DNA from 4 places in the Brevibacillus sp. NPDC003359 genome. Region 1 is predicted to be linked to each of the others. Evidence: riboswitches for the same ligand, from Rfam matches in the RefSeq annotation. Region 1 holds a riboswitch; each other region holds the start of a gene.
What was found. Region 1 has a riboswitch for S-adenosylmethionine ahead of ACFYU8_RS16945 (BMP family lipoprotein). Riboswitches for the same ligand answer to the same signal wherever they lie in the genome.
Positions count from the first base shown of each region.

Region 2: another riboswitch for S-adenosylmethionine. It lies ahead of metK (methionine adenosyltransferase); the one in region 1 lies ahead of ACFYU8_RS16945 (BMP family lipoprotein).
Region 3: another riboswitch for S-adenosylmethionine. It lies ahead of ACFYU8_RS29165 (MetQ/NlpA family ABC transporter substrate-binding protein); the one in region 1 lies ahead of ACFYU8_RS16945 (BMP family lipoprotein).
Region 4: another riboswitch for S-adenosylmethionine. It lies ahead of ACFYU8_RS13615 (pyridoxal phosphate-dependent aminotransferase); the one in region 1 lies ahead of ACFYU8_RS16945 (BMP family lipoprotein).

Region 1 is NZ_JBIAOR010000005.1:263,494-270,789, reverse strand. It holds gene ACFYU8_RS16960 (MarR family winged helix-turn-helix transcriptional regulator) at 1-70, opposite strand, end outside; gene ACFYU8_RS16955 (DUF3298 and DUF4163 domain-containing protein) at 272-889, opposite strand; gene ACFYU8_RS16950 (methyl-accepting chemotaxis protein) at 1,045-2,520, shown strand; SAM riboswitch class I at 2,802-2,924, shown strand; gene ACFYU8_RS16945 (BMP family lipoprotein) at 3,125-4,153, shown strand; gene ACFYU8_RS16940 (ABC transporter ATP-binding protein) at 4,260-5,789, shown strand; gene ACFYU8_RS16935 (ABC transporter permease) at 5,764-6,834, shown strand; gene ACFYU8_RS16930 (ABC transporter permease) at 6,821-7,296, shown strand, end outside.
Region 2 is NZ_JBIAOR010000005.1:80,300-87,595, reverse strand. It holds gene ACFYU8_RS16140 (SLAP domain-containing protein) at 1-478, shown strand, start outside; gene ACFYU8_RS16135 (S8 family peptidase) at 658-3,234, shown strand; SAM riboswitch class I at 3,296-3,397, shown strand; gene metK (methionine adenosyltransferase) at 3,532-4,737, shown strand; gene ACFYU8_RS16125 (polysaccharide deacetylase family protein) at 4,889-5,905, shown strand; gene ACFYU8_RS16120 (sensor histidine kinase) at 5,902-7,044, shown strand; gene ACFYU8_RS16115 (response regulator) at 7,078-7,296, shown strand, end outside.
Region 3 is NZ_JBIAOR010000023.1:10,494-17,789, reverse strand. It holds gene ACFYU8_RS29200 (siderophore ABC transporter substrate-binding protein) at 1-490, shown strand, start outside; gene ACFYU8_RS29195 (DJ-1/PfpI family protein) at 557-1,213, opposite strand; gene ACFYU8_RS29190 (ABC transporter ATP-binding protein) at 1,443-2,306, opposite strand; gene ACFYU8_RS29185 (YxcD family protein) at 2,482-2,775, opposite strand; gene ACFYU8_RS29180 (hypothetical protein) at 2,763-3,194, opposite strand; gene ACFYU8_RS29175 (methionine ABC transporter permease) at 3,344-4,006, opposite strand; gene ACFYU8_RS29170 (methionine ABC transporter ATP-binding protein) at 4,006-5,043, opposite strand; gene ACFYU8_RS29165 (MetQ/NlpA family ABC transporter substrate-binding protein) at 5,086-5,916, opposite strand; SAM riboswitch class I at 6,021-6,122, opposite strand; gene ACFYU8_RS29160 (hypothetical protein) at 6,344-6,700, shown strand; gene ACFYU8_RS29155 (ABC transporter substrate-binding protein) at 6,898-7,296, shown strand, end outside.
Region 4 is NZ_JBIAOR010000003.1:402,715-410,010, forward strand. It holds gene ACFYU8_RS13590 (SPL family radical SAM protein) at 1-495, opposite strand, end outside; gene ACFYU8_RS13595 (2OG-Fe(II) oxygenase) at 508-1,221, opposite strand; gene ACFYU8_RS13600 (methylated-DNA--[protein]-cysteine S-methyltransferase) at 1,206-1,754, opposite strand; gene moaC (cyclic pyranopterin monophosphate synthase MoaC) at 1,927-2,409, shown strand; gene ACFYU8_RS13610 (MFS transporter) at 2,413-3,660, shown strand; SAM riboswitch class I at 3,721-3,834, shown strand; gene ACFYU8_RS13615 (pyridoxal phosphate-dependent aminotransferase) at 3,918-5,099, shown strand; gene ACFYU8_RS13620 (hypothetical protein) at 5,250-5,720, shown strand; gene ACFYU8_RS13625 (aminotransferase-like domain-containing protein) at 5,917-7,125, shown strand; gene ACFYU8_RS13630 (alpha/beta fold hydrolase) at 7,212-7,296, opposite strand, start outside.

The DNA.
Region 1 (7,296 bases):
CCATAGTCCCATTCAAAGATTTACTGAATATTCTTGCGGTTTGGCTAATTCGATGACCATAATATTGCATGAATATATACCTCCAGGAAAGCTGGTCCGATATATCGTACACTTTATTGCTTAAGTAAATATGTACAATAACATACTAGCAGTTCTGGACATATAAGTAAACGTTTATTCGATGGTGAAATAATGGATTTTCTGACACAAATAGAACCAGGCAAGTGTCATGGAAAAAGACTCTCACCTGGCTATAGAATACGGTGATGCATTAATCCGCGGACAAGATGGCGAGCGGCCCTTTTTCATTGATGAGCGGCTCCAGCTCATAGACCGAAATGGGGAACATGGGGAAACCGACGTAGTAAGGCGTAATTTCGTACAACTGGAAGTAGATGACCAGTGCTTTGTCAGCGAGGTAATAATCCTGATCGGGCTTAATCGAGGTAAAACCGTTTAGTGTGGGGATGCTTCTTTCTTTGATTTGACGCTTGATGTTTTCGGAAATCACCTTGACGTAATCGCTTCCTGGCTTGAATAATTCACGCAGCGTATACAGCTTGCCTGTTTGGATATCTGCCGTGATCGACCCGAGGAAGGTCATGCCGTGAGCCATTTGCGGTGTGTAGGCGTAATTGCTCAACACGACACTGAAAATGCCGCGTTCGTTTGTCTTTATTTCGTAGCTTCCTTGCATTTGTGTATTTCCCGGTACTTGGACCCGTTGCTGCTCGTGAATTAAGCCTTGAACCGTTTGATAAATCGCCCGGTTGATATCTTTTTCCGCTTGCACATTGGCTAGGCCTGCCAATTGCGGATAGTAGATCGTGGTGTTCGGACGGCTAATCGTCCGCGTCAGCACGGTAGCTGGCAATTGATTGAGTTCCACTTTTCTCCGTTTGCCTCCTGTACGTGTGAGTTGTGTAATAGCCTATTCGAAATTGTTTTTGGCTGTTCTTACTTTTTTCACAAATTTGGCAAAGGTTTGGCTATATAATGGGGAAAGAATCCGATACATAAGTAATAGGGAAAAGGGGGGCAATTATGATTCAATTGATTCGCAATACCTTGACTGACAAAGAAGGTTTTATGATTTTCATCCTATGGAATCATTTATGGATGGCGGGACTCATTGCCTACCAAGTGGATGTGAACTTCTGGAAAGTGACGTCCTTGGGATTGCTAGTCACTCTAATTGTTTCGCCGTATTATTTCATTCGCAAAGATAGTCATGTGATTCGTTATCTGGTAGCAATTGGACTCATGTTTTATGCGATTTCATTCGATCACTTTACCGATTACCAGGAGGTTACCTTCCTCGCCTTTATCGTCATGGGCTTTTTGGCAGCCTATTTGGATTGGAAGCTAGTCGTAACAGCTGGAATTACCCAAATCATTGTCACGGTTATCGGGTTCTACACAGGAACCTACGAGATTTTCGAAGGTGATTTTACGGAGCTCAATTTGCTTATGCGTATTGTCACGATTCTCATGATGATGGGAGCCGTCACGTATCTATGTCTCGCCGGACAAGCCTCCTTGCGAAAAGCTCATGACGCAAGGCAGGAAGCGGAAGAGAAGGAGCGCCGTCTGGGAGAAATGCTTCTGAACATCCAGCAAATGACGGAGCAGTTGGATCGTACAAGCGATCATGTGCATGAGCATGCGGAAGGTACGAAGCGCAATACAGATGAAATGATGGTAGCCTTCAAGGAAGTCGCCACAGGTATGGAATCGCAGGCGAATTCTACGGTGAAGATCGAAGAAGAGGTTCAATCCATCGATCAGGAAATCGAAGAGGTCACAACACAGACCAACGCAATGAAAACAGAATCGCAACAAAACAACCGTCGTCTGGCAGATAGCGTTCAGATGATGAACGAGCTGTCCTCGCAGATGGAGCAAATTGTGCAAGCAGTCAATGTAGCAGCTTCTACGATTCATCAGCTCAATCGGCAGGCGAATCGCGTAGAGGAAATTGTCGGCGCTATTAATCAGATCGCGACACAAACGAATCTCTTGGCACTGAATGCGGCGATTGAATCGGCGCGTGCAGGCGAGCATGGTAGAGGATTTGCTGTTGTAGCGGATGAGGTACGCAAGCTGGCAGAACAAAGCGCGACAGCTACGCAGGAAATTACCGACATTCTCAAGTCTCTGCACCAGGAAAGCGAAAATGCGGTTCAGCATATGAGCAATGGCGAGAATTCTGTTGCAAAAGGCCGAGAGTTGGCAGTGAAAACAGTGGCGTCAATCGAAGCGGTACGCGCTGGGATGATGGCGTTCTTGGAAGCGGCTGATCAAGTAAGCTCCAGCATGGACCGGGTAAAAGTGCGCTCCGGAGAGGTTGCCATCGAGATGTCGACTATTACAGCTGTAACCGAGGAATCAGTTGCCAACTTAGAAGAGCTGTTTGCGACAGCCGAAAACCAGCATCAAAAAGTGCGTGAGATTACGGAAGAGCTGGGCGAGCTGAATACGTTGTCTCATCGTCTCCAGCAAACCTTCCATGTAAATTAATTAAAGGTTGTTTAAAAAGTCGTATTTTGATCACGAAGTAGTTCTGAAAGCTGATTCGGCATCGAAATTGACGTTCACCTTCGAAGTCCGGTGCTCATGTAGGTCTCCTACACTCCGCTCCTCCTTCTTCAGGTTCTCGCCAATTTCTCGGTGCTGAAAAGACGACTTTTTAAACTTCAACTTCGGTTCACTTATAGAAGTATTTGGAATTGAGAAAAAAGAATTGATTTTTTGAACCATTCTGCTAGAATGAATTCCATTGTAACTATATATATTCACCTACCTTATCAAGAGCGGCGGAGGGACTGGCCCGATGATGCCCGGCAACCACTGGACATGTGTATACATGAACAGAAAGGTGCCAATTCCTGCAAAACCTGTACCATGGTTTTGACAGATGAGGAAGAGAACGGCTTCGTACGCAAACTCTTCCTCCGGGAAGAGTTTTTTTGTTGTATTTGTAAAGGGAAGGGAGGAATAAACGAACGATAAATTAATTTTATAAGAGAATATTCGTAAATAGTATTGAAAAAATGGGTAAAAAGCCGTACATTACCTAATAGGATAAAGAAAAACGCAAAGTTCGGATGGGGAGAGATACATCATGAAGAAGTTATTGCTGGCATTAACGACATTCGCAGTATTGGCAACAGGGTGCTCGACTGGCACAAATGCACCTGCAGATCAGCCAGGAGGACAAGCAACAGGACAAGAGGGCGCGGGTAAAAAGCGAATTGCCTTGATTTTGCCCGAGAAAATCGGTGTGAATCCATTCTTCCAACAAATGGATGAAGGTGCGAAGAAAGCCGCGCAAGAGCTGGGCGCAGAAGTAAAAACGATTGAATCTACGGACCATGGAGCGATTGAAGAGAATCTGCGCGTGGCTGTTGCAGAAAATTATGATTTGATCATCACTTCTTCCTTTACAGCAGAGGATGCATTGAAGAAAGTAGCTACCGAAAATCCTGACCGCAATTTTGCGATTATTGATACCGTCGTCGATTTGCCAAACGTTCGCAGTGTTACCTTCCGCGAACAGGAAGCGGCTTACCTGGTGGGAGCAGCAGCAGGTCTGGCAACGAAAACGAACAAAGTCGGTATGGTTGTCGCTCTTGATATTCCGCAGTTGAAAAAATGGACAGTTGGCTTCGAAGAGGGCTTGAAAGCGACGAATCCAAATGCAGAGCTGATGGTCAACTATGTAGGAAGCTTCACTGACCCGGCAAAAGCGAAGGAATTGGCTTTGCTCCAGGCTTCCAAAGGCGCTGACTTCATTAACGGTGCAGCAGCAGTAGGCGACCTCGGCGTTTTCGAAGCGGCGAAGGAAAAAGGCTTCTTCACAGCAGGTCAGGACGTTGACCGTACGACGATTGATCCAGAGCATATTGTTCTGTCCCAATTGAAAGGGACCGACGCGGCAGCTTATGAAACGGTGAAGAACTTTGTAGAAGGAACGTTCAAACCAGGTGTGGTTGCGTATGGCTTGAAGGAAAAAGGCGTAGGCGTAACCTATGTAACGCATGAAAGCAAAACGCCTCTGAACGCTTTTATTGGTCAAGAAGTGGTGGATAAAGTGAAAGCGATCAGCGATGAGATTGTAGCGGGCACCCGCCAAGTACCAGACAAGTTCTAAATACGCACGTAAAAAAGCTTGTGCACAGTGATGGATGTGACCGACTACGGCTGTGTAGTCGGTCTTCCATTTTCATAAAAGGACGTACAGAAATGAGGGAGTGGGAATGACCGATCGCTTGGAAATGAGGGCCATGACCAAGAAGTACGGAGATTTTACCGCCAACGACAAGGTGTCGTTCTCACTGGCAGCAGGAGAAGTCCACGCGATTGTCGGGGAAAATGGAGCGGGCAAAACGACACTGATGCGGATGCTGTACGGGATGGAGCAGCCGACGTCGGGAGAGATCGTGTTAAATGGCAAGCCAGTCGTTTTTCGCGGACCAGAGGACGCGATTCGAAATGGAATCGGGATGGTTCACCAGCACTTTATGCTCTTCGGAGAATTCAGTGTGACTGAAAATATCGTGATCGGCTACGAGCCGAAGCAAGCGGGTTTTTTCAAAAGAAATGACGCGAATGACAAGGTGCGGGCGCTTAGTGAGCAGTATCGCATTCCGATTCATCCGCAGGCCAAGGTAGCGAGTTGCTCGATTGGGGAACAGCAACGGGTCGAAATTCTTAAGGTCCTGTATCAGGGAGCGGATATTATCGTGCTGGACGAGCCGACCGCTGTCCTTACCCCGTTGGAGGTACGCGACTTGCTGCAAACGATTCGAAACCTGGCGGAGAGTGGCAAGAGCGTCATTTTGATTACGCATAAGTTACAGGAGGTCATGGAGGTAGCAGATCGTATTACGGTGCTGCGCGGAGGCAAGGTGACGGGAACTGTTTCTCGGGACGAGACGAACGCGGACGATTTGGCACGACTGATGGTCGGCCGTGAATTGCAGGAGCTTTCTGAGCGTATCCCTCTGGAACCTCTACCGCTCTTGCAGGTGGAAAATCTCACGGTTCGAGAAAAGCAGACGCTACTCGATCAAGTCAGCTTTACCGTGCACCACGGGGAAATCGTAGGGATCGCCGGTGTTTCCGGGAATGGTCAATCCGAGCTGTTGCAAGCGATTAGCGGCTTGCGGGCAGCGCAGGAGGGCACGGTGCGGTTAGGCGGCAAGGACGTGACGAACAAATCAGTAACCACCATTCGGGATGCTGGCTTGGCGCATATTCCGGAGGATCGCTACCTGTGGGGGACGGCCAAACTCTCAAGCGTCGAGGAGAATGCGTTGATGGGCTATCAGCGGAAGCCTGCTTACAACCGCCGCGGCGTCGTTTTGCGGGAGAAATTCCGCCAAGTCGTAAAAGGCTGGGTTGATCAGTTTGCCATCAAGACAGGCTCCCGGCAATTGCAGGAGCTGGCGGGGAATCTGTCAGGAGGAAACTTGCAAAAGCTGATCGTCGCAAGGGAGCTGGGACATGAAACCCCGTTTTTAATTGCGGCTGAGCCTACACGAGGGGTGGATATCGGTGCCATGGAGTACATCCATCAGGCGCTGATCGAAAAACGCAATCAGGGAGACGGGATCTTGCTAGTCTCCTCCGAGTTGTCCGAAATTCTCGCCTTGTCTGACAGGATTTTGGTCATGTATAAAGGGCGAATCGCTGGAGAGCTTTCACGCCTGGAGGCAACCGAAGAAAAAATCAGCGTGATCATGGCGGGAGGAAGCATTCATGGCAGCAATCAAAGAGCTATCTAAGTCATTGGTTCAGCCGTTCTTGGCTGTCGTCATCGGTTTGTTGACCGGGGCGCTGGTCATTGCCGCAGTTGGCGAATCAATCTTGGGCACCTATCAGGAAATGTGGAAAGGCGCCTTTGGCAGTTTTTATTTCTTTACGTCTACATTAGCGAGAGCCACGCCTATCATGCTAATTGCCTTGGGTCTTTCCCTCGCATTTCGGGCAGGGGTATTCAACCTGGGGGCGGAAGGGCAAATGGTGCTAGGTGCCGTCAGTGCTGCGTTAGTCGCGATCTACTTGCCAGCACCAGGAATGATCAAAATTGTGGCGGGTATTTTCACAGGAATGGCAGTCGGCGGGATTTGGGCGTTGTTACCAGGCTTTATGGAAGCCCGTTTTCGTATTCCGTTGCTCATCTCTACGTTGCTCTTCAACTATATCTCCGTTTTGTTTGCGAGCTATCTCGTGACAGAGCCATTCCGGGATCGCTCGGGTTCTGCGGCACTGGCACAGACCGCCATGCTGGAGAAAAGCGCTTGGCTTCCGAAGCTGTTTGCTGGGATGAGCGTGCACACAGGGTTTTTGTTTGCGATCGTTGCAGCACTGCTGTTGTTCTGGGTACTTCGCTTTACTCCTTTTGGCTATGAAGTGAAGATGCTGGGTCAAAACTCGCTGTTCGCTCAATACGGAGGAATTAATCGGACCCGGGTGATGCTGACCGGGATGTTTGCCAGTGGTGGACTGGCTGGGCTGGCGGGAACCGTCGAGGTAATGGGGGCGCACTATCGCTTTGTTGACGGTGCCCTGACTGTACCAGGGTTTGCCTGGACGGGCCTGATGGCAGCTCTGCTTGCGAACTCGCACCCGCTTGGCATCATTGTGACTTCAATCCTGCTTGCTGCTTTTCAGACAGGAGCTATGGGTGTGGAGCGCAATACGGACGTGCCGCTGGAGCTGGCAAGTGTTATACAAGCCGTACTGATTTTGTTCATCTCTGCCAAGTTCAGCTACGACTGGTGGAAAAAGCGGAAGGCAAAAGGAGGGGAATCGCATGGAGCTCTTTGATTGGTCCCTCCTCAGTTCTACCATTCGGATGGTCACGCCGATCTTGTTGGCAGCTTTGGGTGGAGCGCTCTGCACACGTGTCGGAATTTTTAATGTTGGCCTGGAAGGATTGGTACTGGTGGGTGCCTTTTCCGCGATTGTCGGCAATCATTTTACCGGGAATCTCTTTCTGGCTGTTTTGATTGCAGCGCTGGTCAGCATTGTCTTTTCTCTCTTATTCGCCTACATGACGATCAAGCTTAGGGCGAATGAAATCGTCGTCGGTGTGGCGATTAACTTTCTCGCGTTGGGGTTAACGACATTTGCACTGCGGGCGATCTTCGGTGTCAAAGGGGCGTTTTACGATAAGGATATGGTTGGCTTGCCGACAGTCGAGATTCCGATCATTCACGATATCCCTGTCGTCGGGAGCATTGTTTCTGGTCATTCGCCGCTCGTGTATTTTGCGTTTTTGGCCGCCAT
Region 2 (7,296 bases), 180 kb from region 1:
GCTGAGCTATATCAAGCCGAAAAAGAACGAAGTAGAAGAGAATCAAAATTATAATTTGGGTCTGAGTGCAGATGAGTCCAAGCAATATTTGCAGCAGGCTGCAGAGAAAGCTCCGATTGCAGAGGGCGAAGTAGACTTGCAAGTCCTCGATATCAAGCCGGGTGAAGATAACGGCCTGAAAGTCATCGTTGTTTTCCGTAACGGTCTGGGAAAACGTCTGGAGTTTACTGAAGTGCCGATTATCGTTCATGATAAGGATGGCGATTCAGTAGCGCGTGTACACTTTACCTTGGAAAACATGAAGGTAGAAGCAAACAGCCATCGTGTATGGGCATTTGATATTCCGTTCTCCTCCATCAAAAAGGAAGAGGTAAATCTGGCGGAACTGACTGCTTTTATTCCGAAAGCACAGCAAAGAAAAAAAGAAAAAGCTCAGGTAGCACCTGAAGTGGAAGACAATAAAGGTTTGTTACAGTAAGGAGAAAACCCTTTTTGCCCATGGTGAAAAGGGTTTTGTACTGTTATAACATTCCAAATATTGGGTGATCAGGGTTGCGTGTCTGCCTTTTCATCCGCTATGCTAGGACGAGAAGATAAATACCTGAATTCCTTTTAGACTGCTTATTGTGCAGGGGAGAGAAGGAAGGACTGTTTTGCATGAAAAAATCAGTGAACATGTCAGTAGCGACTGCGTTAAGTGTCGCGCTAGTGATGGCAAACAACCAAACGATCTATGCTGCAGCACCACCTGCATCGAATGACTACTATTTAAGTAACCAGCTTCATTTGAGTCAGATTAGAGCTCATCAAGCTTGGTCAGTCGTAAATAGTAATGAACAGATTATCATCGCAGTGCTGGACTCCGGTGCCGATTACAAGCATCCTGATTTGAAGGACAACCTTCTGCCTGGTGTGAATCTTGTGAATCCCGGGAGGTCTGCCCAGGACGATAACGGACATGGAACAGAAGTAACTGGTGTACTGGCTGCTAGCGGGAATAACAGTATTGGTGTATCCGGTGTCTTGTGGAATGCCAAGATTTTGCCGATTAAAGTCTTGGCCAAAAATGGAGATACTACGGTGCAGACTCTTGCTAAGGGTATCAATACTGCTTTGGATCGTGGTGCCAAAGTCATCATGATGTCTCTCAGCAGTATGGCCTACTCCAAGGAATTGGCGAGTGCTGTTCAACGAGCGGAAAGAAGCGGAGCTGTTCTTATTGCCGCAAGTGGCAATGAGAGCAGCCGTGTAGCATATCCAGCAGCATATCCCACGGTGATTGCTGTAGGCGCTGTAAGGGGTAACAATGAAGTGATTTACCAGAGCAATACAGGGCCTGAGCTGAACCTGGTAGCGCCTGGTTTCAATGTCTATACGACCAAGCTCGGGGGAAAATACGGTTCTTTTAGCGGAACTTCAGCAGCAGCGCCTCAAGTAGCTGGCGCAGCAGCGCTCATACTCGCCCGTTATCCCAAACTCAGCCCATTAGATGTGAGGCAATTGCTTTATCAAACAGCTACTGATTTGGGGGAAAAGGGATGGGACCGGAAAACGGGCTACGGTTTGCTAAATGTCGACAAGGCCGTTCGATCGGCTCTATCATACGACTTTTTAGAGCCGAATAATCAGACGTATTCAGCCAAAGCGTTTCCGATCGAGTCACAGATACGTGGGAATTTAGGGCCAAAAGACACGATAGACTGGTTGAAGATGGACATCCCTTACGATGGGAAGGTCAGCTTTACAGCGTCAGTGACTTCCGGTATTTCTTCAGCGATGGCAGCTACCTTTTACCCAGAGAATCGTCCGCCGATTACGCAGTACTTCGGGAATGGGGATACATTTACAGTCCCTGTCAAGGCGGGAACTATGAATATCCGCTTAATGCGTAACGGAGGGGTCAACAATGCGTTTACCTACCTGTTGACGAGCAAGTTTACCATCAATCCGGACCGTAACGAACCGAACGATACACAAGAGACGGCAAGGCCGCTCGTAGGTAACCAAATCAGTGTAACAGGTAATTTTCACGATGAAGGGGATCAGGATTGGTTCTCCTACTATGTTCGTGAATACGGACATTTGGATGTCTCTGTTAGCCCTGATAACAAGCGTGTCGATCTGTTGCTGGGTATTGGTAAACAAGAGCCTGGGAAAAATACGGTTGTCTGGGACCCTAACTACGATAATGGAACGAAAGACAATCCGACAGAGCGTGTCAAAAAAGAAGTTTCGCCGGGCAAGTATTACATTCGTGTGAGTGAGTACAATCGCAATGCGGTGAATGGCGAATATCAGCTGGATCTGGGATACACGCCCGTAAAAAAAGATTTTAATGAGCCGAATGACACCTATCAACAAGCGTCTCCGCTAAGCGGTGGGACAGTGATGTCAGGCACAATGCCAACGGCTACTGATTCCGACTGGTTCCAATTTACTGTGAATAGTGAATCGTATGTGACGTTCCGAGCGCCGTACATTCCTGTCGATAGCGGTTTTCGTTTCGCGCTCTATAGCGATCGAAACATGAACTATGCAATTGCTTCGACGAATGAGGTAGCGGAGCTGTCTAACCGAGGAAACGATATTATCGGTTTGCGTTTGCAACCAGGAAAATATTATGTGCGCCTCAATAGCGGTACTGCGTTCAAATATGAATCGTACCGACTCACGGTGACGCAACAGAAATTGATAGCGGGCTATCGCGATATTTCGGATCACTGGGCGCGCTCGGAGATCGTCAGACTGAATTCTCATGGTATCGTAAATGGGTTCAATGACGCGACGTTCAAGCCCAATCAGGCTGTGACCCGAGCAGAGTTTGCGACGATGCTGCTTAAATCGATGCGTGCGACCGGTTCCAAGGTAGCGACTACCTATACAGGAAAAACGACCTTCCGGGATATGCCAAAAAGGCACTGGGCGTATAACAATCTAGGTGTAGCCTATCAATTAGGTATTTTGAAAGGGTACCCGAAGAATGAAATGAAGCCGGATCAGCCGATATCGCGTGCAGAGATGGCGGTAATGATCGCGCGGGCACGTAATGTTTTGCTGTATAACCGCGGTACCACGAATTATCAGGATGTGCCGACAAGCCATTGGGCTTCTCCGGCCATTGAGGCTTTGACATCTAGAAATTGGCTAAGTGGGTACGGTTCTTCCTTTAAACCGAACGGAAGGGCAACTCGCGCCGAGGTTGTTGTCGTAATTTCTAAATCTTACCAACTATAAGTAAAATTTTTCCTATTGACATCTCTGAAAAAAACAATTATTCTATTAACCGTAATGGATACTCTTATCCAGAGCAGGCGGAGGGACTGGCCCTATGAAGCTCGGCAACCGATCTTGAGCGGTGCTAACCAGCAGAACGGACATCTGTTCTGGCCGATAAGAGGATGAAGGAAGCAAAAAACGCTCAAACCTTTTCCTCCTAAAAAGATGGAAAAGGTTTTTTATTTGCGTTTACGTAGATAAAATCCTAACTCGGCTACCACACTATTTGTATGAGGTCAAAGGAGGTATTTTCTCATGGCTTTGCAAAAAGGTCGTCGTCTGTTTACATCCGAATCTGTAACCGAAGGACATCCGGATAAAATTTGTGACCAAATTTCTGACTCCATTTTGGATGCGATCCTGTCCAAAGATCCAAACGCTCGCGTAGCTTGCGAAACTTCCGTAACTACTGGTTTGGTTCTCGTAGCAGGTGAAATCACTACAAACACGTATGTGGACATCCAAAAGCTCGTTCGTGAAACCATTCGTGAAATCGGTTATGACCGTGCGAAATTCGGTTTTGACGCTGACACTTGCGGTGTTATTACTGCAATTGGCGAGCAGTCCGCTGACATTGCACTTGGTGTAGACCAAGCATTGGAAGCACGCGAAGGCAAAATGACTGACGCTGAGATCGAAGCAATTGGTGCTGGTGACCAAGGTTTGATGTTTGGTTTTGCTTGCAATGAAACACCTGAGCTGATGCCACTTCCGATCAGCATGTCTCACCAATTGGCTCGTCGTCTGACTGAAGTACGTAAAAACGGAACACTTGCTTACCTCCGTCCTGACGGAAAAACACAAGTGACCGTTGAGTACGATGGCGACAAACCAGTTCGTATCGACACGATCGTTATTTCTACCCAACACGCTCCTGAAACGACTTTGGAGCAAATCAAGCAAGATCTGGTTGAACACGTAATCAAACCAGTTGTTCCAGCTGAATTGTTGGACGCTGAGACTAAATACTTCATCAACCCAACTGGCCGTTTCGTAATTGGCGGACCACAAGGGGATGCTGGCTTGACTGGCCGCAAAATCATCGTAGATACTTACGGCGGTTATGCTCGTCATGGCGGCGGTGCGTTCTCCGGTAAAGATCCAACTAAAGTTGACCGTTCCGGTGCTTACGCAGCTCGTTATGTAGCGAAAAACATCGTGGCTGCTGGCCTCGCAGACAAATGCGAAGTGCAAGTTGCTTACGCTATTGGTGTAGCACAACCAGTTTCCATCGCAGTAGATACATTCGGTACTGGTACCATTTCCGAAGAAGCTCTGGTGCAATTGGTTCGCGAACACTTTGACCTGCGTCCAGCTGGTATCATCAAGCAGCTTGACCTGCGTCGTCCTATCTACAAACAAACAGCTGCATATGGCCACTTCGGACGCAATGACCTGAATGTTCCTTGGGAGCAAACAGACAAGGCAGAAATTCTGAAGCAAGAGGCTGCTCAACTGTAATATTCATGAATGACATAAAAAGAGCCTGGTGTTGCTACTGGGCTCTTTTTCATTTTAGGAGCAAAGTCATCCAATTATTGGGTCAATTGTTGCACAGGAATTTGTAGGACTGTGTCGAATCTCCTAGTGAGGAAGTAGAGGAGGGGTTTTTTTGCCGAACAGAAGGCTCTTCCTGATCGTGTTTCTTACTTTTTTGTTTTTTGCAGTGGCTATTGGGTTGTTAGGCGAATCTTTTCTGGAAAAAAAGAATAAACAAGAAGTGCAACCTTTTCCCCAAGTAGATACGTCTATAAGCATAAGTGAGACAAAAAATGCTGAGCCAAACGTCACACCAACTGAAGAAGCAGCGGTTCAAACGAAAAAGTGGTATAACAATCAGGTTGTGGTTTTGACATACCATCATGTCACGGATCAATCGAATCAGCGGTATGTCATAGCTCCTGATCAATTTGCCCGACATATGAAATTTTTGCATGATAACGACCTGAATCCGATTTCGTTGGAGGAGTTCCTTCGATTTATGGAGACGGGTACCTTACCGACTGAGAATGCTGTTTTGATTACGTTTGACGATGGGTATGAGAGTTACTACACAGAAGCATTTCCGATCTTACGTACATACGGCTACCCTTCGGTGAACTTCGCGATTGCGGGGCGCTTAAGAGATGTAGCTGACCGAAAACGGGAGAATATGACGCCACCACTTACGCGTCAACAGGTTAACGAAATGATTCATACGGGACTGGTTACGATCGGGTCCCACACGTATAGTCTGCATGAAGAGGAAGAACGAAATGAGTGGGGCGATCTTGGCCCAGAGACAGCTCCGGTCTATTTGAAGGACTTGCAGCGTTTAGAGGACGAGAAAGAGTACAAGGACCGCCTCTATGTGGATTTCAGTATATCTCGCGTCGGTTTAAGCGAATGGATGAAACAAGAGGTCGAGGCTATCTCGTTGCCGTTTGGCTTCACAAGTCCAATCGTACTGGAGACAGCTCGTCAAGCTGGCTACCGCTATGTATTTACATCCAATCGTGGATTCGTAAAACAAGGAACAGATCCGTTTGCCATTCCACGCAATGACATGGGACTGCGAGATGTAGAAGAAGAGCACCTCCAACAGTTGTTCACGAAAGCTAAAAATGAGTTTGAAGGAGAGCAATCATGAACAAAGCGATAGACATCAGCGTGCTGGACGGGGTGATCAAGCGAACGATTGAAACTGTAGAAACGAGTAAAACCCAAATATTTGATATAGCTGAAAACGCCAGACAGCATGGCAACTCGTTGAAGTTTGATTTACATGAGCTTCGGCAAGAAATTTCCAAAGTGATTCAAAAAGTCGATGCGCTCGAACTCGCGTATCGCAAATCGCGCAACAAGCTCGTATTGGTCAGTCGTAATTTTCATATGTACACGGAGGAAGATATCCGGGTTGCTTATGAAGAGGCGAGCCGTATCCAGGTAGAACTGTCCATTTACCGCGAGCGAGAAAATAATTTGAAGCGCAGAAGAAATGATTTGGAGCGTCAACTGCGTACCTTGGAAGAAACCATTGTCCGTGCGGAGAAGTTGGTTTCTCAAATGGGCGTCGTGCTTGGTTACTTAACAGGTGACTTAAGTAAGATAGGCGAGGCGCTGGAATCGGCTAAGCAGCATCAGCTGATGGGCCTAAAGGTAATCCAGGCTCAAGAAGAAGAGCGCAAGCGTGTGGCACGCGAGATTCACGACGGTCCAGCTCAATCGATGGCGAATGTCGTGCTGCGCTCGGAAATTGTAGAGCGTATGTTGAAGAACGAGCGCATTTTGGAAGCGCAAATGGAACTGCACGAGCTGAAGGAAATGGTACGCTTGAGCTTGGCAGATGTTCGACGCATTATTTTTGATTTGCGTCCAATGGCATTAGATGACTTAGGGCTAGTACCTACCTTGCAAAAATATATTCAAACGTGCGAAGAGCGTATTCAGTCTTCCATTGATCTGGTAGTATTTGGTGTGGAGCCTCCTTTGCGCAGTTCAGTAAAGGCTGCGATCTTCCGTTTGGTTCAGGAATGTCTGAACAATGTGGAGAAGCACGCAGGCGCTTCGACGGTTCAAGTGAAGCTGGAATTTGTACAAGATTCGTTAAGTCTTGTCGTTAAAGACGATGGGGTCGGATTCGATCTGGAAAAACGCATGGCGAATGGCAACTCTTTTGGACTCTTGGGAATGCGTGAGCGTGTACAGCTCTTAGAAGGCAGTGTCGAGCTGCAATCCGCTCCGGGAGAGGGAACCAAGGTCATATTCCAAATACCGATAAAATTGTGACATGATACGTAAATAAGTACTGGGGGATGAACCATGGATAAGAGACAGCAAGAACTCCGCATCGTGATTGTGGATGACCATCAATTGTTTCGCGAAGGCGTAAAACGGATATTGGAAATGGAAGAAGATTTCAAGGTGGTCGGGGAAGGTGCGGACGGAGGAGAAGCCACTGTATTGGCGGAAGAGCACAAGCCGGACGTCTTGTTGATGGATATTAACATGCCAAACATAAATGGCGTCTCTGCTGCAGAA
Region 3 (7,296 bases), on a different contig from region 1:
ATTGGGTACGATCTTCGGTAAAGAAGCACAAGTAGACGAAGAGTTGGCTAAAATCGACGAGTCTATCAAGCAAGTGAATGAGAAAGCAACAGCAAGCGGTAAAAATGCCTTGATCATATTGGTGAACGAAGGTAAGTTGAGCGCGTATGGTCCAGGATCTCGTTTTGGCATTATTCATAAGGAGTTGGGTATCACTCCTGTAGACAAAGACATTAAAGTCGAAGGTCATGGTCAAAGCGTATCCTCTGAATATATCATGGAAAAAGATCCGGACTACCTGTTTGTTGTAGACCGCGGAGTTCTGAATAAGAACCAAGACGCTTCTACTTCTGCACAACAAACCATCGAAAACGACTTGATCAAAAACACCAAAGCGTTTAAAAATGGCAACATCATTTACCTCGATGCGAACTACTGGTACCTCTCCGGTGGCGGATTGGTTTCCACTGGTAGCATGGCAGATGAAGTTTTGAAAGAAGTTAAGTGGTAAGAGGCTAGAAAAGAAAGTGGCGACAGCCGAGGGGTAAGACATTCCCTGGGCTGTCGCCTTTTTTATTTATACTTTGGGCTCCCGGTTTGCAAACTCCTGTAACATCCCTCTGATTTGTTCTACTAATAAAGTAGGTGCTTTCTTTGATGAACCCGAGTCAAACGGAGGCTGGGGATCGTATTCCAAAATAAGCTGGACTCCTTTACTCATATCGTCTCCCAATTCCCATGCAATTAATTGGAGTGCCATGTCGATGCCAGCGGAGACACCGGCTGCTGTAACGATTTTGCCCTGACGAACGACTCTTTCCTCTGTGGGAATGGTTCCAAGCGATTGGAGCAGATCGAAAGAGCCCCAATGAGTTGTGGCTACGGCTCCTTGTAACAAGCCTGCGGCGCTCAAGATCAGAGAGCCATTGCAGACCGACGTAGTCCATTTCGTCGTTTCATGGATTTGGCGAATCCACTGGAGGGTTTCTTCGTCATTCATTGGGGTTTTATAATTGGGCGGACTGCAACCTGGAACAACAAGAATATCAGCGGAAGTAACCTCCGAAAAACTGTAATCGGCATGCAAATAACCCATATTGGAGTCAAGCTTGATTAACCCTTTTTTCTTAGCGACAAACTTCACTTCACATTTCAGTGTAGCAGCGAATACATCGTACGGGCCAATTGCATCTAATGCGGTGATGCCATCGAACAGCATGATTGCAACCTTCATGATGATCTCTCCTTTGAAATGGGATATTTTACTTGCAAACAAATAGTAACATACATATACGGGGTATATGTATATCGGAGTTGTGACTAACTGCTAGGCTTTCTAGGCTCGTGTAACGAGGAGAGATGAACAGTAAATATAGCAAAAAACCGGTTACACCGTTAAACGTGGTGAAAACCGGTTTTTTTGTATACGTTGTAATCCGCTTTTTGCTAGCGGAATCTAACAATTATCTGGCTCCAACCAGTTTGCGCTCTTCGGAGTAAACTGGTTGGGTAGTGTTTTCGTTTGAGTGCTTTTGCTCCGCAGCATGAGACAGCTCATAAGGGAGGCAGAGCGGTACACCCGAGCGAGGATCGGTCAGGATGTCTGCTTCGATGTTGAAGACCTTACGCAGCATATCAGGCGTCATAACCTCAGCAGGTGATCCCTCAGCGACGACGGTACCTCGAGAGATTGCAACCATGTGCTGTGCATAACGGGTCGCGTGGTTCAAATCGTGGACGACCATGACGATCGTACGATTTTCTTCGTCATTCAGCTTTTGCAGAAGCTTGAGTACTTCTAGCTGATGAGCCATATCTAGGAAGGTTGTAGGCTCATCGAGGAACAAGATGTCGGTTCCTTGCGCCAGAGCCATCGCAATCCAGGCGCGTTGGCGTTGACCGCCGGACAGCTGGTCAACAGGGCGATCATGGAAATCAGCCATGCCGGTCATGGAGATGGCCCAGTTTACGATTTCCTTGTCTTCCTTGCTCAAAGAGCCGAAGCCTTTTTGATGGGGGAAGCGGCCGTAGGTAACGAGCTCAGACACAGTCAAACCATCGGGTGCGGTTGGGTTTTGCGGCAAAATCGCCAACTGCTTGGCGACTTCCTTGGTCGATTGCTGATGGATCGATTTTCCGTCCAAAAATACTTGTCCACCTGTTGGTTTCATAATCCGCGCGAGGGTTTTGAGGATCGTCGATTTACCAGAACCATTTGCACCGACCAGAGCAGTGATTTTGCCAGAAGGAATGCTGATATTCAAGTCTTTGACAATGGAAAGCTCACCGTATCCGATGTCCAGCTTTTGTGTGTATAAGCGCTCCACAATGGGCCAACTCCTTTTTAAAAAGTATGTACCTATATATTAGATCATAGTAATGATAATCATTTTCACTAAAGTAAAGTATATACCGGAATGAGGTCAAATTCAATATGTAAAAAGCCAACCTGCTCACATGCGTGAACAAATTGGCCTTGGGTTAACAAACGACTATCCAGTGTTAGTAGGTGATATGAGCGATGATACCTTGTTCGTCGTCCAATACCAGCTCGATACCGGCGGAATAAGGGTTGCGCTGCATCTGGGTCTCCAGGTAGTAGCGAATCGCTTCAATCATATTAATCTCGATGAAGACTTGTTGGCGATCCATCCAGTGCACTTCAGCAGAAAAGCCGTATTCTTCGTCCCACATTAGTTCGACGGAGACGTCTTGTGGCTGCACCTGCTTTTTGTAGGCTGCGTGAATGCAGATCGCGTTAATGATATCTTGTTCGGAGAACGTTATCTTTTCCATGCGTTCAGTTCCCGTTCCTTCTCGCGCTTGTTTTTAAAGTAGACGATCACTTTGCGGATGAGGATAATCACAGCGAGGATCGCCATCAGGTTGATCATGAAGCCAAGGATGGAACCCAGGATACCCATGTCACCGAACAGAGATCCGAACAGCAAACCAGCCAGACCACCAATCATGAGACCTTTCATGAAACCGCCGCTTTTGCTTGCTGTAGCAGCAGGAGTTGTCGTACCTTTATTGGTTGTTGCATTTACATTTGAATCGGCTTTGTTAGGCGTTTGTGTGTTCGTAGGAGCCGTATTAGAGTTAAAAGATTTTTTCCCGGACTTATAGCCTTTCGCATCGGCATGATCAATGAATCCTCCGGCCGGAGCGAGTACGAGCATTACGGCAACCAACATCATGATGAGTTTTTTCATGTGATTTGAGTAGCCCCTCTCATTAAAATGACTTGTATATATAAGTCTACATGAATATCGGACGAAATTCCAACGAACTTTCGGTGACGATCCTTCTAAATACCTACAAAAAAGCCCCTGACGAGCAATCTGGTCAGGGGTTCTCCTATTTACGCACTCTTTTTCAGTTTTCGAGCCGCCCAGTTGCCCAACGACTGAATGAGTTGGACCAAGAAGACGAGAATAATGACGGTAATGATCATGACTTCGATGTCCCATTGCTGGTAGCCGTAGCGCAATGCCAGATCCCCGAGACCGCCCGCACCGACTGCGCCGGCCATAGCAGTAGCACCAATCAAGCCGATAGTCGCAATCGTCAGGCAGAGGACGATGCCAGGCCGTGCTTCACGCAGCATGATGCGAAAAATGATTTGTGTCCGAGACGCACCCATTGCCTGATACGCTTCGATCACGCCACGGTCTACATCATGCAACGCTGTTTCCATCAGGCGCGAGATGTAAGGCGACGTATAGACGATGAGTGGTACAATCGCTCCTTCAATCCCGATCGAAGTACCCACGATCAGCTCCGTAAAAGGAATGATGGCGACCATTAGGATAATAAAAGGCAATGAACGCACGATGTTGATGATCGTATTGATCGTGTGATAGATGAATTTGTTCGGGAAAAGGTGATTCGCCTGTGTGATGACGAGCAAAATCCCAAGTGGAATCCCGATCAGTGTCGCAATGAATAATGAAAACCCAACCATGATGACGGTCTCTTGCAGCGATTGCCCGAATACGGGAATCATTTCAATTAGACGCTCCATTAGCTCCGCACCTCCTCTGGTGACACAATATCTACGCGGTAGACGGATTCGCGCAAGAAACGAATGCCGTCCTGAATGTCCTGTTCTTCACCGGATATGTGCAAAAGCAAAATGCCGAGAGCTGTTCCCTTTATGGTCGTAATCGAGCCGTACAACAGATTGGTGCTAATCGGAAAACGTGCAGACAGCGTTCCAAGAACAGGATCGAGAGCAGCATCACCGCGAAAGGCAACGCGAACAATTTTGGATACGGGCCCGCTTTCCTTGATCTTGGACAAAATCTCCTGCGGTACCTGATCGTCAAAAACCGTTTTGATAAAATTACGAGTCGTTTGCTCTTGTGGATTGCTGAAAACATCCAAAACAGAGCCTTGCTCAATGACGACACCGTTTTCCATGATGGCTACCTGGTCGCAAATTTTCTTAATGACCTGCATTTCATGTGTAATCAGCACGATGGTCAGGTTAAACTTCCGATTGATGTCGAGCAACAGCTCCAGAATTGATTCGGTCGTCTGCGGGTCGAGAGCGGAAGTCGCTTCGTCACAGAGCAGGATTTCCGGATCAGTCGCCAGCGCACGAGCGATGCCCACCCGTTGCTTTTGTCCACCGGATAGCTGAGAAGGATAAGCGTTTGCTTTATCAGACAAGCCAACCAAGCCGAGAAGGTCTTCTACCTTGCGCTTAATGACATCTTTAGGGACGCGATTCATCCGCAAGATTTCCGCCACATTGTCAAAGACATTATAGGAAGAGAGCAGGTTGAAGTGTTGAAAAATAATCCCGATCTTTTTGCGAGCTTGCCGAAGCTCTTTTTCCTTGAGGGTCAGCATGTTCTGACCATTGACGATCACAGAACCGCTGGTCGGCTTCTCCAACAGGTTGATGGTACGGAGCAGGGTACTTTTCCCCGCTCCGCTAAAGCCGATAACCCCGTAGATTTGCCCTTTTTCCACCTGGAGGGATACGCCCTTCAATGCCTCTACCTGCTTGTTTCCTACTTGATACGACTTATGAATATCGGTTAGCTGTATCATATCGAGTTCTCCTTGTTGTTCTTGATGTTCCTGGCGTCGATCTTACCAGGACGGCAGTACAGCTCCTTCAAAACGTTCATCGATGAATTTCTTCACTTCTTCTGAACGGTAGATGTCCACCAGCTTTTTGACTGCCGGATTGTCTTTGTTTGCTTCATTGGCTGCCAGGATGTTTACGTATGGAGAGTCGGCTGTCTCAGCGAAGATCGCATCTTTTTGCGGGGAGTAGCCAGCTTCCATCGCGAAGTTCGTATTAATCGAAGCAACCTCTACATTGCTCAGCGAGCGTGCTAGGAAAGCAGCTTCCAACTCTTTGAATTGCAAATTTTTTGGATTTTCTACGATGTCCAGTGGTGTCGCGTTGTCTCCCACGCCATCCTTGAGCTTAATCAAGCCAGCTGCCTGATAGAGCAAGAGGGCCCGCGCTCGGTTAGTCGGGTCGTTTTGAATGCCGACAACGCCGCCTGCTGGAATGTCTTCCACTTTTTTATGCTTGGTGGAGTAAAGACCCATCGGATATGTGACGGTTTTGCCAACCTCGACGATTTTCGTTTTGTGGTCTTGATTGAACTTTGCCAAGAACGGGATGGTTTGGAAGCTGTTCACATCGAGATTGCCTTTATCGAGCGCTTGGTTCGGCTGTACATAATCATTGAAAACGACGACTTGGACTTCGAGCCCTTTCCCTTTTGCAACTTCTTTGACTTTATTCAGAATCTCTTCGTGCGGGCCGCCAGTGACGCCCACTTTGAGCGAGGTTTGTTCAGCAGCAGCGCCACCGTTAGCTGGAGCGGCTTCTTGTTTGCCGCCGCAAGCCGTTACGAGCGATGCAGCGAGCAGTAGTGTAGTGAGCAGTAGACCAGTCTTTTTCATGAAAATACCCCTTTTCTCTGGATGTATGATGGAATAGAAAAAAGCCTCTTCCGACTGAAAGAGGCTGGATCTGCGAGTATGTAAACCACACTGCAACAATACCTCTCTTATCTGTCGGAATAAATCCGCTGGATTTGGCACCGTATCAAGTGTGATAGGTTGCCGAGGTGTCATAGGGCCAGTCCCTCAACCTCTCTTCATAAGAGAATATGCTATGAAATTGAAAGTCCAAACGATTGTCGCTAATTCATATTTGGATAGTTGGATTATAACTACTGATTTTGCGGGTGTCAAATGTTTTTGTAAACGAATGACTAGGTGGAAAAATGTGAAATTGATCTAAATACGAATATTCTATTGAAGAATCGAAAAATCATATGTATAATGAGAGCGAATGAACCCGATACCAGCTATCGCAGGTGATGACATGACTCTAGTAGACTCCAATGAAACCAGAAAAAAGCTGTCTGCCATCTATAATGAGATAGCAAAAGAGTTGTTCGGATTTGGAACGACTTTGCTCCGAGTCACGATTGAAAACCAGATGATTACGTTCCAAGCCAAGCATCGCCGCTCTCCACGCTCACAAGCGTTGGAAGGAGAAGCACCGGCCCTCAAGCTCGAAGTCGATTTTCGTATGTCCCTTCTTTATAAGAAGAGACTGCGAGAGCGATTGGAAGAAGAGATGGGGTTGCCGTTGGAAGCCGTGCTGCGGGACTATGATGCGCCTACGCAGTGGGCGATCACGAATGTTATTTTAGCTGAATCAGAACTGAATACCTGACGCAATCGTTCGGATTTTCTCTTTTGATCTATCTTAAGGGGAGACCGTAGACAACGCGTAAAACGGGTGTCACTTCTCTTTGTTTACGAAGAAAAGTGCTCTTGTTTAGAATGAAACGTTCTAATCAAGGGTACTTTTCTTTTTATTGTTACCACCATATTTTGTCATCAAATGAACCCAACTGGAGGAGAATTACGATGAAAAAATTACTTGCTGGAATCCTGTCTTTTTCTGTGATGTCAATGGCTCTCGCTGGCTGTGGCAGCAATGCTCAACCACAAGCGGGAGGAGCTGGCGGCGAAGCCAAGGGCGAGCCACAAAAGCTGGTTATCTCCACATGGGGCTTCTCCGAAGACTTTTTCCGCAAAGAAGTATATGAGCCGTTTGAAAAAGAACATAACGTGAAAATCGTGCTGGAAATCGGAAACAACGCCGAGCGCTTGAACAAAATTCGTCAAGGCAGCTCCAATGTAGACTTGATCTATCTCTCTGACTACTATGCACAGCAAGGGATTGAGAGTGGGGCATTTGAAAAAATCGACCGCAGCCGCATCCCGAATTTGGATCAAATCTACGATATCGCAAAAGCGCCACTG
Region 4 (7,296 bases), on a different contig from region 1:
GGGGGGAGCTTGTGGGCTAAAGTGCCTGCGAATCTCCTCCAAGTCGGTCTCGATGGTCATGCTGACGCGGACGCGATCGCCCAGAAGGAGCAACAAGTCAGCATCCCGCCAAACCAAGGGACTTCTTGTCTGCACCAGCAAAAAATCGGGTGGATTCTCTACCATGACTTCGAGTAAAGACCTCGTTACCTTTTCCTTGTGTTCGATGGGCTGGTACGGGTCTGTACTCGAAGACATGAAGATGGTCACCTTTCCTTTTCTCTTTGCCCGCAAAAGCTCCTTGCGCAATAAATCGGCGGCTTGCTGCTTAATGTCGACCCAGTTGCCCCATTGCTCATTGCGAAACAAAGAGACAGGCATCTGCCTAACATAGCAATAGGAGCAGGCAAAAGAACAGCCCGTATACGGATTGAGCGAGTGGGTGTAATCCGCAAGAAATCCGCTTCCTTTATTAAGGAGGGTTTTCGGCATTTTATAGGAAAGGATACTTTTCATATGGTGCGCTCCTCACTTTGCATCATGAAAAATAATCCCGAGGCTGTAACGGGTTCCTGAAGTAATCGTGCTGACGCCGTGGCGCAGCGTGTTTTTGTAGTAGCCCCGCGTTCCCTGCACTGGACGATAAGATGTCGGGAAAATCAGTCCAGCGCCTTGGTCCAAGGTTATCACATGTCCCCGGCTCTGTGCGCGCGGTCGTTGCTCCATCAGCAGAAATTCACCACCAGTGTAGTCGTGATCCTTCTGATTCAAGGCAAAAACGACTTGAAACGGGAAGAATACCTCGCCGTACATATCCTGATGCAAACAATTGTAGCCGTCCGTTTCGTATTTCAAAATCAATGGAGTGGAGCGCAGCTGACCCTGGTCGTGACATTGCGCCAAAAATTCAGGGAGGGTAGCAGGATAAACGGCTTCGCGTCCAAGCATTTCCAGCCACCGATTCGCAGTCTGCGCAAGCATCGGATAAAAGCCTTCGCGAAGCTCCTGCAAAGGCGCGGGAAGGGGAGCCTGATAATACCGATACTCTCCTTCACCGAAACGATACCGTGCCATCTGGATCGTATTGCGAAAAAGATTATTTTGTCCATACGTAGCGATTAATTCTTCGCATGCTTCTGAGCTTATTAAGGAAGGAAAAGCAGCATACCCTTGTTCGTCCAACTCTTGTTGCAGTGACTGCCAGTCAAGTGCAGCGATTTTTTCTGTCAGTGAACTAGCCATGCTTTCACACTCCGATTCGCCTTTTTCTCTAGGTCAAGCAGAACTGTCTTCATAGGCAGTCCTCCACGATAGCCAGTCAGTGAACCGTTTTTACCGACAACGCGGTGGCAGGGGACTGTAATGAGAACTGGATTGGCACCGATTGCTGCACCGACGGCACGAACAGCAGCAGGCTTTTTAATAATGTTCGCAATATCGGTGTACGTTGCCGTTTGCCCGTATGGGATTTGGCGCAGTGCCTCCCAGACAGCGAGTTGAAAAGGCGTCCCAGACAGGTCGCAAGCCATGGTAAAATGCTCGCGCGTTCCTTGCAAATACTCCATCACTTCTGTTGCAAAAGGCTTTAGCCATTGATCGTCTTGCACCAGTGCACTTTGTGGGCGATGTTTCTTTACCCACGCTTCCAATTCAGCAAAAGGCTGGTTGACCGAGCCGACATAACAAAGTCCGGCAGCCGTTGCTGCCAAATAAATGGTCCAATCACCATACGACAGCATTGCCCATCGTACTGTCTGATCTTGATTCGTTTCCACTTCCATACCCTCCTTTGAGCTGTGTACGCACAGTATACCTCCAGCACCTGTTCTTCGTACGTTTTTAGGAGTGGATGAGCAAGATAACAAAACAATGTCCTCGACATTCCCATTGCTTTTATCCAGCGGCGGGGGTAAGGTAGGAGGGAGATAGAGGAGGAACGATACTAGTATGACTGATCAATTAACACATTTTAATGAACAAAATCGGGCTCAGATGGTAGATGTATCTGAGAAGGACATCACAAAACGGGTGGCTGTAGCCGAGAGCCAAGTCAGCATGAAACCCGAAACACTCGCCCGAATCCGCGAAGGTCGAATCGAAAAGGGCGATGTACTCGCCGTTGCGCAGGTAGCAGGTGTCATGGCTGCCAAAAAGACGTGGGAAATCATCCCGATGTGTCATCCGCTGCCATTGACTGGCATCGACATACAATTTGCATTTGTAGATGAAACGACGCTTGCGATTACAGGAACCGTGAAGACGACAGGGAAAACAGGCGTCGAGATGGAGGCGTTGACCGCTGTCAGCGTAGCTGCTTTGACGGTGTATGACATGTGCAAAGCCATGGATAAAGAAATGATAATCGGTCCGACCAGTCTGCAATCCAAAACAGGCGGAAAAAGCGGCGATTTCCATCGGGGTGAGAAGTAAGCCATGAGGCAAAAATGGGAATCCTATCCGAGCAGCATTCGTTTATTGGCGATTGCTGCCGTCATTTTTTCTACCGGAATGGCTTGTATATGGCCGTTAGTTACGATCTATATTCACAACCATCTCGGAAAGCCGCTGACCGTAGCCGGCTTCTTGTTGCTTTTAAATCAAGGCGCATTCCTGATCGGAAGTATTGTGGGCGGTATGCTCTTTGACCGCTGGGGCAAAATGCGTACCATTGTCGTTGGCTCCATCGGGGGAATGCTTATTTCCGTCAGTTTAGGTGTTACACAAGATTTTACCGTATATGTCCTACTGCTATTATTGAATGGACTGTTTTATGGATCCCTTTCTCCCGTTATGAATGCACTGGCAGTGGTTTTATGGCCGGATGGAGGCCGTAAGGGAATCAATTTGATTTACGTCTCCCTCAATGTGGGTGTAGCTGCCGGCTCTGCTTTAGGCGGCTTCTTGGCAAGTGTTTCGTTTGCTTGGACGTTTTTCGGAAATGCGATCTCCCAAGTAATTGTGCTGACGATGTTCATGCTCATTTTGCCGCGTCAGTTAAAACTGGCAGAGCAACAACGTCAATTGCAGACGACTGCTCCCGAACATGCAGAGGGCGAACTTCTACGACAACCACAGCAACAGCCCAAGGTCGTATGGGGAGCATTGCTGCTCTTATGCGGAGGGTTGCTCATTAGCTGGATTGTCTATGTACAATGGACGACGGTCCTGTCTACCTACATGCAGTCCTTGGGCATTTCTCTTCGTCAATACAGTCTGTTGTGGACATTGAATGGTGGTTTGATCCTGTTTGGTCAGCCGCTAATTGCGTGGGTGATTCGACGCTTTGCCCGCACGCTAAAAGCACAAATGCTCTTGGGTGCTTATATTTTTGCCTTGTCGATGCTAATTTTGTCTCAGTCGACGGTTTATGCAGGTTTTGTCGCAGGCATGTTCATTATGACGTTGGGGGAAATGCTCGTCTGGCCAGCAGTACCCGCAGTAGCGGCACAGTTTACACCAGAGGGACGAGAAGGCTTCATTCAGGGATTGATTGCAGGGACTGGATCGGCAGGGCGGATGGTTGGCCCATTGCTTGGCGCATTTATCTTCCAATCAATTCATGCGCAGGGTCTATTGCTCGTGATGGCAGGCTTGTGTCTGTTGTCTGTCGCATTCTTTGCCTTCCACACTTCTTTTCAAAAAAGGAGTCATCATCTACCCGTACAGAATCAAGCATCTTGACACGGTTTACGTGCTCAAGTAGTATGATATAGACGAAAAAACAGTATATTCCGTGTGTTTGACTTATTCAGAGAGGTGGAGGGACTGGCCCTACGAAGCCCGGCAGCGGATCTGCTCCATGTGATGGACAGATGCTGTGCCAATTCCAGCAGGATTTTTCCTGACAGATAAGGACGCGACCAAGCTGATCTCCCCCTTTTTCTGTATGGAAAAAGGGGGTTTTACTGTATTGGCCCGAAGAAAGGAACTGAAGAAAGATGCGTATCCACCCCTCCGACATGATTGATCGACTCCCTACCCAGTTTTTTGCGACGCTAGTGGCAAAAGTAAACAAGGTCATTGCGCAAGGCCATGACGTCATCAACCTGGGCCAGGGTAATCCCGATTTGCCGACGCCGCCGCATATTATTGAAGAATTACAGGCGCAAGCGGCACAACCACTCCATCACAAATATCCGCCTTTTCAGGGACGTGTGGAACTGAAACAGGCAGTGGCTCATTGGTATAAGCAAGAATTTGATGTGGATCTCGATCCGGAGGAAGAAGTAGCGATTTTGTTCGGCAGCAAAACCGGACTCGTAGAGATTTGCCAAGTCCTAATGAACGCAGGCGATGTTGCACTGGTTCCAGACCCAGGCTATCCGGATTATTGGTCGGGGGTTGCTGTTGTCAACGGACGGATGGTCATGATGCCGCTGAAGGCGGAAAATGACTTCTTGCCAGACTACAGCCAGCTCTCCCAAGCTGATTTGGATCGAGCGAAACTAATGTTTCTCAACTATCCGAACAATCCGACAGCAGTCAATGCACCACTGGAGTTTTATGAGGAAACGATTCGTTTTGCACGAAAGCATGAAATCGTCGTCTGCCATGACTTCGCTTATGGGGCGATTAGTTATGACGGGAAAAAGCCGGTCAGCTTTATGCAGGTTCCGGGAGCAAAAGAAGTAGGCGTAGAATTCTATACCTTGTCCAAAACGTACAACATGGCAGGCTGGCGTGTTGGGGCCATGGTAGGAAATCGCGAGCTGGTTCGTTTGATCAATCTCATTCAAGACCATTATTTCGTCAGTCTGTTCGGAGCGGTACAGATGGCTGCAGCCAAGGCGATGACGGATTCGCAGCAGTGTGTTCGTGATCTCGTCGCAGTCTATGAAAGCCGCCGTAATGCCTTGTACTCCAATTTGCACAGAATTGGCTGGCAGGCGCCACCATCACAAGGATCGTTTTTTGCCTGGCTTCCCGTACCAAGCGGCTTCACGTCCGTCGAATTCTCTGACCTGCTCTTGGAAAAAGCGCATGTTGTCGTAGCTCCGGGTAATGGCTTCGGTCCGACAGGTGAGGGCTATGTACGTGCGGCCCTGTTATCAAATGAAGAGCGTCTCGCGGAGGCGGTTCAGCGGATAGATCGGTTGGGGCTGTTTACAAAAACAAAGTAAATGTGAGGAATTTTGGCCACACTACCATGTAAATGGGGTGTGGCTTTTTGATGTAGAATAAAAATCATTCTCATTATTGACAGATAATGATTTTCATTATACGATGTCATTGTTAATGATAATTAGTCTCAGCAAGAGCGGGAGGGTACCATGCGCTATCAGATTAACGGTTACACGGATATGTATACGGTGATCGCCAACGAGCGTAAGATCGGTGGAGCCATTGAAGCAGGCCAGATTCGCTTGCGGACGGGAGAAGTTTACGCCAATGCTGTTCTCACTCGTTTGGAAATGTCAGGTGCGCATTTTTGCTCGATCGGCTTCGTGACAGAAGAAGGCAAAAGGCTGATTGTTCATGTGAATGATATCAGCATGATCGCTGATGCACGTCACGTCAATGTTTGTGAACTGACGAATGAATGCATGAGAGCGGAGAAATGCGCAGAGAGAATGAAGCGATTAAAGCGTCTCTGTGAACTGAATGAAGGCAGCTGTACGCCGACCTTCCAGGAAGAGGCACTGCTGTTGGCAATTGATATCGGAATGGAAGAAGCGTCCACACAAGTAGACCTTTCTTTTCTGCCACACACAGAAAAACCACGTGTATTCCGTATCGCCTAGAATAATATAGCCATATACATATGAACCCCTTTTCGTTTGATGCGAAGAGGGGTTTTTTGCATGCGTTGTGCTAAAACTAACGATTGAACAACCGCTCGACATAGTCAAAACCTATCTCCCCATAGCGAGCAAGGATTGGACTTACGCAAGGGAGAGTGATAAAACAAGGATAAGCAAAATCAAGGGGGAACGGAACATGGAGTACACATTTTCAAAATCTGTCGAAGCACTATCCTCCTCGGCTGTCCGGGAAATCTTGAAGCTGACCCAAAGCAATCAAGTGCTCTCGCTCGCAGGTGGACTGCCAGCAGAGGATTCTTTTCCAATCGCAGAGATGCGCGAAGCGTTTAACCGTGCATTCGATCAAGGAGCAAAAGCTCTTCAATACGGATTGACTGATGGATACTTACCGCTTCGCGAGTGGATTGCATCCCGCATGAAGCAAAAGCATATGAACGTCGGTGTAGATAATATGATCATCACAACGGGCTCTCAACAAGCAGTAGACTTGTTGTGTCGTGTATATTTAGACGAAGGCGATGTCGTTCTTGTTGAAAATCCTACCTATTTGGCAGCGGTTCAATTGTTCCAATTCCGGGGAATCAAAGCGATTCCCGTAGACGGTGATGCTGATGGGATGGATTTAGACGATCTGGCGAAAAAAATTGCCCAGTATCGCCCGAAAATGGTGTACGTCATTCCTACCTTTGCCAATCCGACAGGAAAGGTATGGAGTCTCGAACGCCGTCTAGGTTTGCTTCGTCAATGTAAGTCGCAAAACATTCTCATTTTAGAAGATGATCCGTATGGAGAGATCCAATTCGATGGGGAAGCACCGTACCGTTCGATTTTCTCACTGGATGAGCATCCGACCGATTCCTGTGTGGTATACACCAGTACATTTTCCAAAATTGTCGCGCCAGGCTTGCGTACGGGATGGGCCATTGGAGATACACGCGTGATTCAAATGATGGTGAAGGCGAAGCAAGCAATAGATTTGCAGTCGAGCACAATCGACCAGTACGCCCTGTATGAGCTGTTGTCCCGCTTTGATCTGGAGCGACACATTGAGAAAATCCGCGAGTCCTACAAGGCGCGCATGGAATGGATGCATGAGCTCTTGGTCGCGCAAAACTGGGAGGGTGTACAGTGGGAAAAACCAAGAGGCGGGATGTTCCTCTGGGTGAATCTTCCTGCGCACGTCGATGCAGAGAAACTGCTGGCCCGATCCGTACAGGAAGGCGTAGCATTTGTACCAGGGAAGCCGTTTTATGCTGCCGAGCCGCAAGTCAATACGATGCGCTTGAACTATACCCTTTTGAACCGGGAAGACACGGAGCTTGCGATTTCTAGACTGGGCAAAGCATTCCACGCTTACAGCGAATCGCTTGTCGCACACTCATAGGAAAAAGAGAAAAGACAACCATTCCATTAGGAGGGTTGTCTTTTTCATTGGGGCTCGGGTCTGTTATGTACACCAGTTGTGCTTCGTCATTTACTGTCTCTTTGTGTCCGATCCAGCCATTCATTCACAAGCTCGGTAAACAGAAGCGGTTGCTCAATCTGCAAGTTGTGT